One region of the Stutzerimonas sp. C6.4V genome, then DNA from elsewhere that is predicted to be linked to it. Evidence: riboswitches for the same ligand, from Rfam matches in the RefSeq annotation. Region 1 holds a riboswitch; the other holds the start of a gene.

Evidence for each region. Region 1 has a riboswitch for cobalamin ahead of AC4LFW_RS00225 (TonB-dependent receptor). Riboswitches for the same ligand answer to the same signal wherever they lie in the genome.
Region 2: another riboswitch for cobalamin. It lies ahead of AC4LFW_RS04415 (hypothetical protein); the one in region 1 lies ahead of AC4LFW_RS00225 (TonB-dependent receptor).

The regions. Positions count from the first base shown of each region.
Region 1 is NZ_JBZUBM010000001.1:42,418-46,834, reverse strand. Features, by position in the region: gene dxs (1-deoxy-D-xylulose-5-phosphate synthase) at 1-1,531, shown strand, start outside; cobalamin riboswitch at 1,851-2,061, shown strand; gene AC4LFW_RS00225 (TonB-dependent receptor) at 2,152-4,065, shown strand; gene AC4LFW_RS00220 (cobalamin-binding protein) at 4,142-4,417, opposite strand, start outside.
Region 2 is NZ_JBZUBM010000001.1:912,124-916,540, forward strand. Features, by position in the region: gene nhaD (sodium:proton antiporter NhaD) at 1-1,174, shown strand, start outside; gene AC4LFW_RS04410 (metallophosphoesterase family protein) at 1,229-2,032, opposite strand; cobalamin riboswitch at 2,207-2,422, shown strand; gene AC4LFW_RS04415 (hypothetical protein) at 2,532-2,894, shown strand; gene cobO (cob(I)yrinic acid a,c-diamide adenosyltransferase) at 2,891-3,502, shown strand; gene AC4LFW_RS04425 (cobyrinic acid a,c-diamide synthase CobB) at 3,657-4,417, shown strand, end outside.

The DNA.
Region 1 (4,417 bases):
CTTTGGCGTCGGCCACTCAAGTACTTCCATCAGCGCCGCGCTGGGCATGGCCATCGCGGCCCGCCTGCAGGGCAAGAAGCGCAAGTCCATCGCCGTGATCGGCGACGGTGCACTTACTGCGGGTATGGCCTTCGAGGCGCTGAACCATGCGCCGGAAGTCGGTGCAGACATGCTCGTGGTGCTGAACGATAACGACATGTCCATCTCGCGCAACGTGGGCGGCCTGTCCAACTACCTGGCCAAGATACTTTCCAGCCGCACCTACTCGAGCATGCGCGAAGGCAGCAAGAAGGTCCTGTCGCGCCTGCCCGGCGCCTGGGAAATTGCCCGCCGCACCGAAGAATACGCCAAGGGCATGCTGGTCCCCGGCACCCTGTTCGAAGAGCTCGGCTGGAACTACATCGGCCCCATCGACGGCCATGATCTGCCAACCTTGATCGCCACCCTGCGCAACATGCGGGACCTCCCAGGCCCGCAGTTCCTGCATGTGGTCACCAAGAAAGGCAAAGGCTTCGCCCCGGCGGAAATCGATCCGATTACCTGGCACGCCATCAGTAAGCTGGAACCAATCGGTGGCCCGGTGGCGCCGAAAAAGCCCAGCGGCCCGAAGTATTCCAGCGTCTTCGGCCAATGGCTGTGCGATATGGCCGCAGCCGATCCGCGCCTGACCGGCATCACCCCGGCGATGAAGGAAGGCTCCGACCTGGTCGCTTTCAGCGAGCGTTATCCCGACCGCTATTTCGACGTCGCCATTGCCGAACAGCATGCCGTGACGCTGGCAGCCGGGATGGCGTGCGAAGGTGCCAAGCCGGTGGTGGCGATCTACTCGACGTTCCTGCAACGCGCATACGATCAGTTGATCCACGATGTGGCGGTCCAGAATCTGGACGTGCTCTTTGCCATCGATCGCGCCGGCCTGGTCGGCGAAGACGGCCCGACCCACGCCGGCAGCTTCGACCTGACCTACCTGCGCTGTATCCCCGGCATGCTGATCATGACGCCCAGCGACGAAAACGAGATGCGCCGGATGCTCACCACCGGCTACCACTTCCCGGGCCCCGCCGCAGTGCGTTATCCCCGCGGCACCGGTCCTGATGCGTCTCTCGAACCGGGCCTGGAACCCCTGGAACTCGGCAAGGGGGTGGTACGCCGTGAGGGCAAAAAGGTCGCTCTGCTGGTATTCGGTGTGCAACTGCCGCAAGCCCTGCAAGTCGCTGAAACGCTGGATGCCACCGTGGTCGACATGCGCTTCGTCAAACCTCTGGATGAAGCGCTGGTTCGCCAGATGGCAAACAGTCACGAGCTGCTTGTGACCATCGAGGAGAACAGCGTGATGGGCGGCGCTGGCAGCGCAGTCGGCGAATTCCTTGCCTCCGAGAATCTGCAAAAGCCGATCCTCCATCTCGGCCTTCCGGACTATTACGTCGAACACGCCAAGCCCAGCGAGATGCTCGGGGAGTGCGGTCTGGACGCTGCGGGCATCGAGGCTGCTGTGCAGGCGCGACTGGCCAGCTTGAGCATTCGGCGCTAGGGTCCATCCACCGAACCAAAGAACGAACCGAGTCACGGTGGATGTAAAAAGCGACATCCACCCTACGGCAGCGGCGGTGCTAGGGAGGTGGTCGCTGTTTCGGCTCGTGCTTGACCGTTTCAGACCGTAGGGTGGATCACGCTTCATCGATCCACCGAACCAAACCAAGTCACGGTGGGTGTAAAAGCGACATCCACGCGACTGACGAGAACCGCTAACCCATCGCCGTTGTGCTGTTGTCAGGCTGATAGCCCGATACGCGCTGGCGGAATTCACCCATTCGCTTGTCTTTCCCCATTTCAGATCGTAAGGTTCGCGCGATTTTCCTATCCGCCCAGGTGTGCGCGACCCCAGGTCCGCATTAAACGGGAAGCCGGTGCGCTCGCAGAGCAAGGCCGGCGCTGCCCCCGCAACGGTAATCGACCGTGATCAAGGATCACCGCCCGCTCAACCGCCACTGTGCCAGGCACGGGAAGGCGAGCCGGGTGCGCGTCGAAAGCCCGGAGACCGGCCTGACGGATTCGACTGGTGTTGCGGAGGGCATCACCGTCAAGCGCGGCTGCGTGCCCCTGCGCTTGCTCCTGCCCTCCTCGAAAGCGCTGAACTTTTGAGGATTCGATGTGAAACTGTCTCGTTCTATATTTGCGCTGGCCATGCTGCCAGGCGCTGCGGCTGCCTTGGAACCGTATCAGGCACCGCCAATGGTCATCACCCGAGCGACCGCGCTGGAAAAACCTGCACCTGCCAGTACCCGAGTGATCGACCGAGACGAAATCGAGCGGAGTGCAGCCAGCAGCCTGATCGAAGTGCTGAATGGCAAAGCTGGTATCCAGATCCGTGACACGCTCGGCGACGGCAACCATGCCTCCATCAGCTTGCGGGGTTTCGGGGATAACGCGACTAATAACGTGCTCGTCCTGGTCGATGGCCGAAGGCTGAACAATCCCAGCCTCAGCGGCCCGGACCTAAACAGCGTGCCACTTGCCAATATCGAGCGGATCGAAGTCCTGCGCGGTGCCGGAACCGTCCTGTATGGCGACCAAGCTGTCGGCGGGGTGGTCAACATCGTTACCCGGCGACCGACCGGCAACGAAGCCTATATCGAAACCACCCAAGGCAGTCATGACCTGGAGGCATACCGAGGCCACGTATCTCAGGTATTCGGTGGTGGTCTTTCGGCATATATCAGCGGCGAGACCCGGAATACCGACAACTATCGCGACCACAACGACGCCAGCTACCGTGACCTGTTCGGACGCCTCCGTTATGACCATGACAGCGGCTGGCTTCTGTACGAATACCAGAATATCGACGATGAGCTGCTCTACCCGCGCAGCCTCACCCTCGCACAACGCCGAGCCGACCGCAGAGCAAGCACCTCGAACGAATGGAACAACAGCAAGACGGACGTGCATCGCATTGCGGGCGAACAGGCGTTAGGTCGCCATTGGACCGCGAACCTGGACTACAGCATCAGAGACAGCGATGGCGCGGGCCTGATTTCAGGTAGTCCGTTCACAGAAGGGACCCGCGTCGAAACCATCAGCCCTCGCCTCGCCGCCAATTGGGATAGCACGTCCGGCCGCGGCGAGTGGCTGTTGGGCTTCGATTACCTGAAGGCTGATTACCAGGCAGCGTACGCGTTCTTCCCGTCGTTCAGCAGCGACGCCGAGCAAACGCAGCGAGACTGGTACACGCAAGTCAACCAACCGCTAAGCGAGCGCCTGACACTGAGCCTCGGCTATCGCATCAGTGAAGTGAATGACAGGCACAACGGCCGTACGCGCAGCGACAGCGAAGACAGCTCGAGCGTTGCGCTAAGCTGGCAGGTGACTGACCACACTCACGCATTTATAAAACGCGAGGATGCTCTGCGCTGGGCCAACGTCAACGAGAATGCGCTCGTCGAGCCTGGCATCGAATTTCTCAAACCGCAGACGGGTGAGTCATGGGAAGCGGGAATCGCCTGGCAAGACGCTACCCAACTCTATCAGGCCAGCCTCTACCGGCTCGATCTCGACGATGAGTTGCTCTATGCGCCTTATGCCTTTGGAGGCTGGGGCGCCAATGTAAACCTGGACCAGACTCGCCGCGAAGGCCTGCTGCTCGAGGCTGAGCGTGAACTGACCGATCGACTTCGCGTCGGAGGCCAGTACAGCTTCACGGATACGGAGCTGCGTGCCGGTGCCAACAAGGGCAATGAAATCCCCTGGGTATCGCGCCACAGTGCCGCCATGCATCTGGACTACCAAATCATTACGAACCTGTACGGCTATCTGGAGGCCATCTATACAGGTCCGCGATACCTGGCCAACGATGACGGTAAGGTGCTACCCAAAGAAGGCGGCTATACGCTGTTCAATGCAGCCGTCCGGTATGAATACCAAGACCTCAACGTCAAGCTGCGCATCAACAACCTGACCGGTAAACGCTACGACAGCTACGCCAGCTATAGCAGCTGGCAAGCAGGCAACAAGGGCTTGTACCCCGCACCTGAAGAAGATATGCGCTTAAGTGTGGGTTACCGCTTCTGACGAAAGCCGCCGGGTGGGCCTGCTAGCCCATCTCGGCAAACCGGTGCCCAGCTGCATCCGGCACGCCCGCTTCCGGTCAGTCAGCCGCTTGCCCCATCACCTCGCAGAGCTTCCCGATTGCGCCAAGCATCTGGAAGCTCGGCCGCTCGAGCCCCTTGTCCGGGATTTCCCACAGCTGCCCCTTACGCACCGCCTCGAGCTGCGGCCAGGTGCTCCACTCCGCAAGCTGCGCGCCGCTGCCGGCTAGAATCACCTCGGGATTACGCGACAGGACCGCCTCGACACTGACCTGCGGCGCCGGCAGCTGGAGGTCGGCAAAGACGTTGCGCCCACCGCACACGCCTATTGCATC
Region 2 (4,417 bases), 870 kb from region 1:
CAAGGTGACGCTGTTTTTCGGCACCCTGGCCTGGATGCTGCTGTTCGTGTTCAGCCCAGAGGGCGCCGAGCGCGAACGGGTGCTGGACAGCCTCAACGAAAACATCGCGGAGATCGCCGGGCTGTGGATCTTCCTCGTCGCCGCGATGACCTTCGTCGCGTACCTGAACAAGAAAGGTCTGATCGAAAACCTGATCTACCTGGTCCTGCCCAGGCGAATCAGCGAGCGGGCCCTGCTGTTCCTGACCGCCACCTTTTGTTTCGTGTTCTCGTCGCTGGCTGACAACATCACCGCGACGCTGGTATCGATCACGCTGATCCTCTCGCTCAAGCTCAGTGCCGAGAAGACCATCAAATACGCCGCGCTGGTGGTTTTTGCAGTGAACTCCGGTGGCGTTGCGCTGATTACCGGTGACGTCACCACGCTGATGATCTTTCTGGCGGGCAAGGTCAAGATCCTGCAGTTGTTGCTGTTGGCGCTCCCGGCCTTCCTCGCGGTCATGCTGCTGGCGGCGATGCTCTCGCTGGGCATGAGCGGGCAGGTAGTAGTGGAGAGTCACCGCACCGACGTGCGTCGGGTCGACATCGCCATCGCGCTGATCTTCCTGGGCACCATTCTGAGCACCATCGCCGGCAATTTCTTTTTCCAGATCCCGCCGGTGCTGACCTTTCTGACGGGCCTGTCGATCATGTTCCTGGTGGCGCGCTTCTTCAGCGACGACATCGAGACCGATCCGATCCTGGAGTATGTGCGTCAGGTCGAGTTCGAGACCTTGCTGTTCTTCCTCGGCATCCTCTTGCTGGTCGGGATGCTCAAGGAGATTCATGTGCTCGACGGTCTGGTGCGCATCTACGACCAGGTCCCGGCAGTTTTCGCCAACTACCTGATGGGCCTGCTCTCGGCGGCCATCGATAACGTGCCGTTGACCGCTGCGTTGCTCAAGTCCGGCCTGCAGATGGGCATCGCCGAATGGATGGTGCTGACCTACGCGGTGGGTGTCGGCGGTTCGCTGCTGGTAATCGGCTCGGCGGCCGGCATCGTGGCCATGAGCAAGGTGCCGGGGCTGACATTTGGCAGCTACCTGAAATACAGCCTGTACCTGTTTGTCGCGTTCAACCTGGGGTTTGTCGGTGTCTATCTCACCGGACTCGCGGTGGCCGGCATGCTTGGCTGATCTCGCCTGGGGTCGCGGCAGGTTGAAGCTCGGCGGTTGGGCAACCTGCTGCGTTCACCAATGCAGATTGAAGTGCGAACCAAGCACGAACTGATTGTCCAGCAGATCCCAGCGCTCGACACAGACCTTCTTGTCGGCGCCAGGGTGCAGCTTGAGGCGATTGAAGGAGTTCGGTGAGGTGCCACGCACCCGTGATGACAGCGTGGTTCCTGCCTGAACCATCCAGATCTCCCGCGACAGTTCGGTGTATTGCTTGGACAGCGGCAGTACGTAGGGCAGATGGATGTGGCCACCCATCACCAGATCCAGTCCTTCGTCAGCCCAGCGGTGCAAGGCTGCATCAGCGTTGTGCTGCAGGTTGCTCAGATCGCTCAACACCATTGCGCCAAATGGTTGATGCGCCACCACGATGCGCACCTTTTGCGGGTCGCTCTGTTTGAGGCGTCGCGAGACGGCTTGAACCTGCTCGTCAGTGATCAGCCCGTCCTTGTGTCGGCGCGGGTGAGTGGTGTTGAGGCCAATCACCAGCACGTTTTCATTTTCGAAGGTCGGCTCAAGATCATTGCCAAAATGGCGCCGATAGTTGCGGTAGGGCATCAGGAAACGTGCAAAGAGGTTGTACAGCGGGATGTCGTGGTTGCCGGGAATCACCAGCGCCTCTGGAATTCCATGACCATGCAGACGCTGGACGAATGCCTGGGCGTCGGCGAATTGCCCGGCGCGCGCGCGCTGCGTGATGTCGCCGGAAAAAATCAGCAGATCCGCGCCGTGCTCGAGTACATGGTCTTCCATGGCTTGTAACACGGCCGCCTGCTCGGTACCGAAATGGGTGTCGGAGATCTGCACGATGCTGGTCATGGGCAAGTGACTTCTCGTCTGTATGGTGAGTGACAGGTTGGCATTGTTGCATTCGAAGCCGATCAGCGCCGGGCGTTCCGGTAAACATCTCATCTCCTCGGCCCTAAGCGCATCCAGGGCTGGCCAGGTGCAGGCTGGAGCTGCTTCCGGTTGCGCTGGGAAGGGCCTTGGACTAACCTCCGCGCTGCTTCAGGTGCCCCTGGCGTAAAGCCAGTGGGTGAAACAGGGAAGCCGGTTCATTCGATGAAGATTCCGGCGCTGCCCCCGCAACGGTAGGCGAGACAGGACACCGCTCACAGCCACTGTGCCACAGGCATGGGAAGGCCGCGGTTCCGGGGTGCATGGCATCCGCTCGCAAGCCCGGAGACCGGCCTGTCGCATTCCACGGCAGTGCGGCGGGCGCTGATCGGGGTGCGGCTGCTTGCACCTGCGCTCCCTTCGCATTCTCCGTCTGCCTCATCGACTGATGTCGTGCGGCGGGCACGACGGAGACCTGAACTTGATCTGCAAGACCTTCCATGCTTCTGCAGTTTGCACGCTGCTTGGCCTCGCGCCGCTTTCCATGACCCATGGCGCAGAGCGCCTCCTCGACCTCGACCCTGAAACCGTCCCAGCGAAGCCTGTCGGTCAGCAGACCGCTACGCTGACGGCCACAACGGTTCTCGACCGAGAGAGCATCGAGCGCTGCCAGACGCTGTCGTTGCCCGGCCTGCTTCGCCCCGTACCCGGCCTGTCCATGGCCGGCGGCGCCTACAAGGACGGTTACGGCACATACGACACGACCATCGGCAGCGCAGGAGTTACCGCCGCGGTACGGGTCGTCAGGCCGGGCGCCTGGAGCGTCCAAGGGGATTGCGCATGAGCGATTCCAGCGAGCGCGATGATCGCCACAAGGCACGCATGCAGCGCAAGAAGACAGTGGTCGACGAGAAGATCGCCGAAGCGCAGCAGGAGTACGGGCTGCTGCTGGTACACACTGGTAACGGCAAGGGCAAGAGCAGTTCTGCCTTCGGCATGGTCGCCCGCGCTCTTGGTCATGGCATCAGGGTCGGCGTCGTACAGTTCATCAAGGGTGCGGCCAGTACTGGTGAGGAGAGCTTTTTTCGCCGCTTTCCCGAGGAGGTCCGCTATCACGTAATGGGCGAGGGCTTCACCTGGGAAACCCAGGACCGCCAGCGCGACATGGCCAAGGCCAGGGAGGCGTGGGCGGTTGCCGCTCAGCTGCTGGCTGACCCCGAGATCGGGCTGGTGGTGCTGGACGAGCTGAACATTGCACTCAAATACGGCTACCTGGACCTCGAGCCCGTTCTCGCCGATATCGAGTCGCGCCCGCTGCTCCAGCATGTGGTGGTCACCGGTCGCGGTGCACCGTCGCGCTTGGTGGAGGCGGCCGATACCGTGACCGAAATGGGTATGGTCAAGCATGCGTTCAAGGCTGGTGTGAAGGCTCAAAAAGGAATCGAGTTCTGATGCAGAAGTTCCCGGCATCTTCGAGGAATCAGGCAGCTTGGGTCATGGGCTGGGCGTGCAGCACAGATAAGAGAATGTGGGTGACGCGGCATTCTCGCAGTACCGCTGCGTTGCAGGCGCCCGAACTCGCCTGCGCTGGAACCAGGGGGGCGTCATGAGCGAATCGCGCCACTGCCCGGCACTACTGATCGCAGCACCGGCATCCGGACAGGGCAAGACCACAGTAACCGCCGGCCTGGCTCGCTTGCACAGGCGCCAGGGCAGGCGAGTGCGCGTCTTCAAGTGCGGCCCGGATTTTCTCGACCCCATGGTGCTGGCCCGTGCCAGCGGTCATCCGGTCTACCAGCTCGACCTGTGGATGGTGGGCGCAGATGAAAGCCGTCGGCTGCTGTGGGAAGCGGCGGGCGAGGCCGACCTCATCCTCATCGAAGGCGTCATGGGGCTGTTCGATGGCACGCCATCGGCGGCCGATCTGGCGCGACATTTCGGTATTCCCGTACTGGCGGTAATCGATGGCTCAGCCATGGCGCAGACCTTCGGCGCCCTCGCTCATGGCCTGGCCAGCTACCAGCCCGATCTTCCCTTCGCCGGCGTGCTGGCCAATCGCGTCGGCAGCAATCGCCACGGTGAGGTCCTTCGTGCATGCCTGCCTGCACATACCACCTGGTTTGGTGCACTGCCACGCAGCGAGGCGGTCGGTTTGCCTAGCCGGCATCTGGGGCTGGTGCAGGCGCAGGAGCTGGCTGACCTGGACGCGAAGCTCGATGCGGCAGCCGACGCGCTGGCAGCGAGTGCCGATTGCGACCTGCCGTCATCGGTGAGTTTTCCAGCGCCGGAAGCCGGAACCATCGAGCCGCTGCTCAAGGGCGTGCGCATCGGAGTGGCGCGGGATGCAGCGTTCGCGTTCGTCTATCA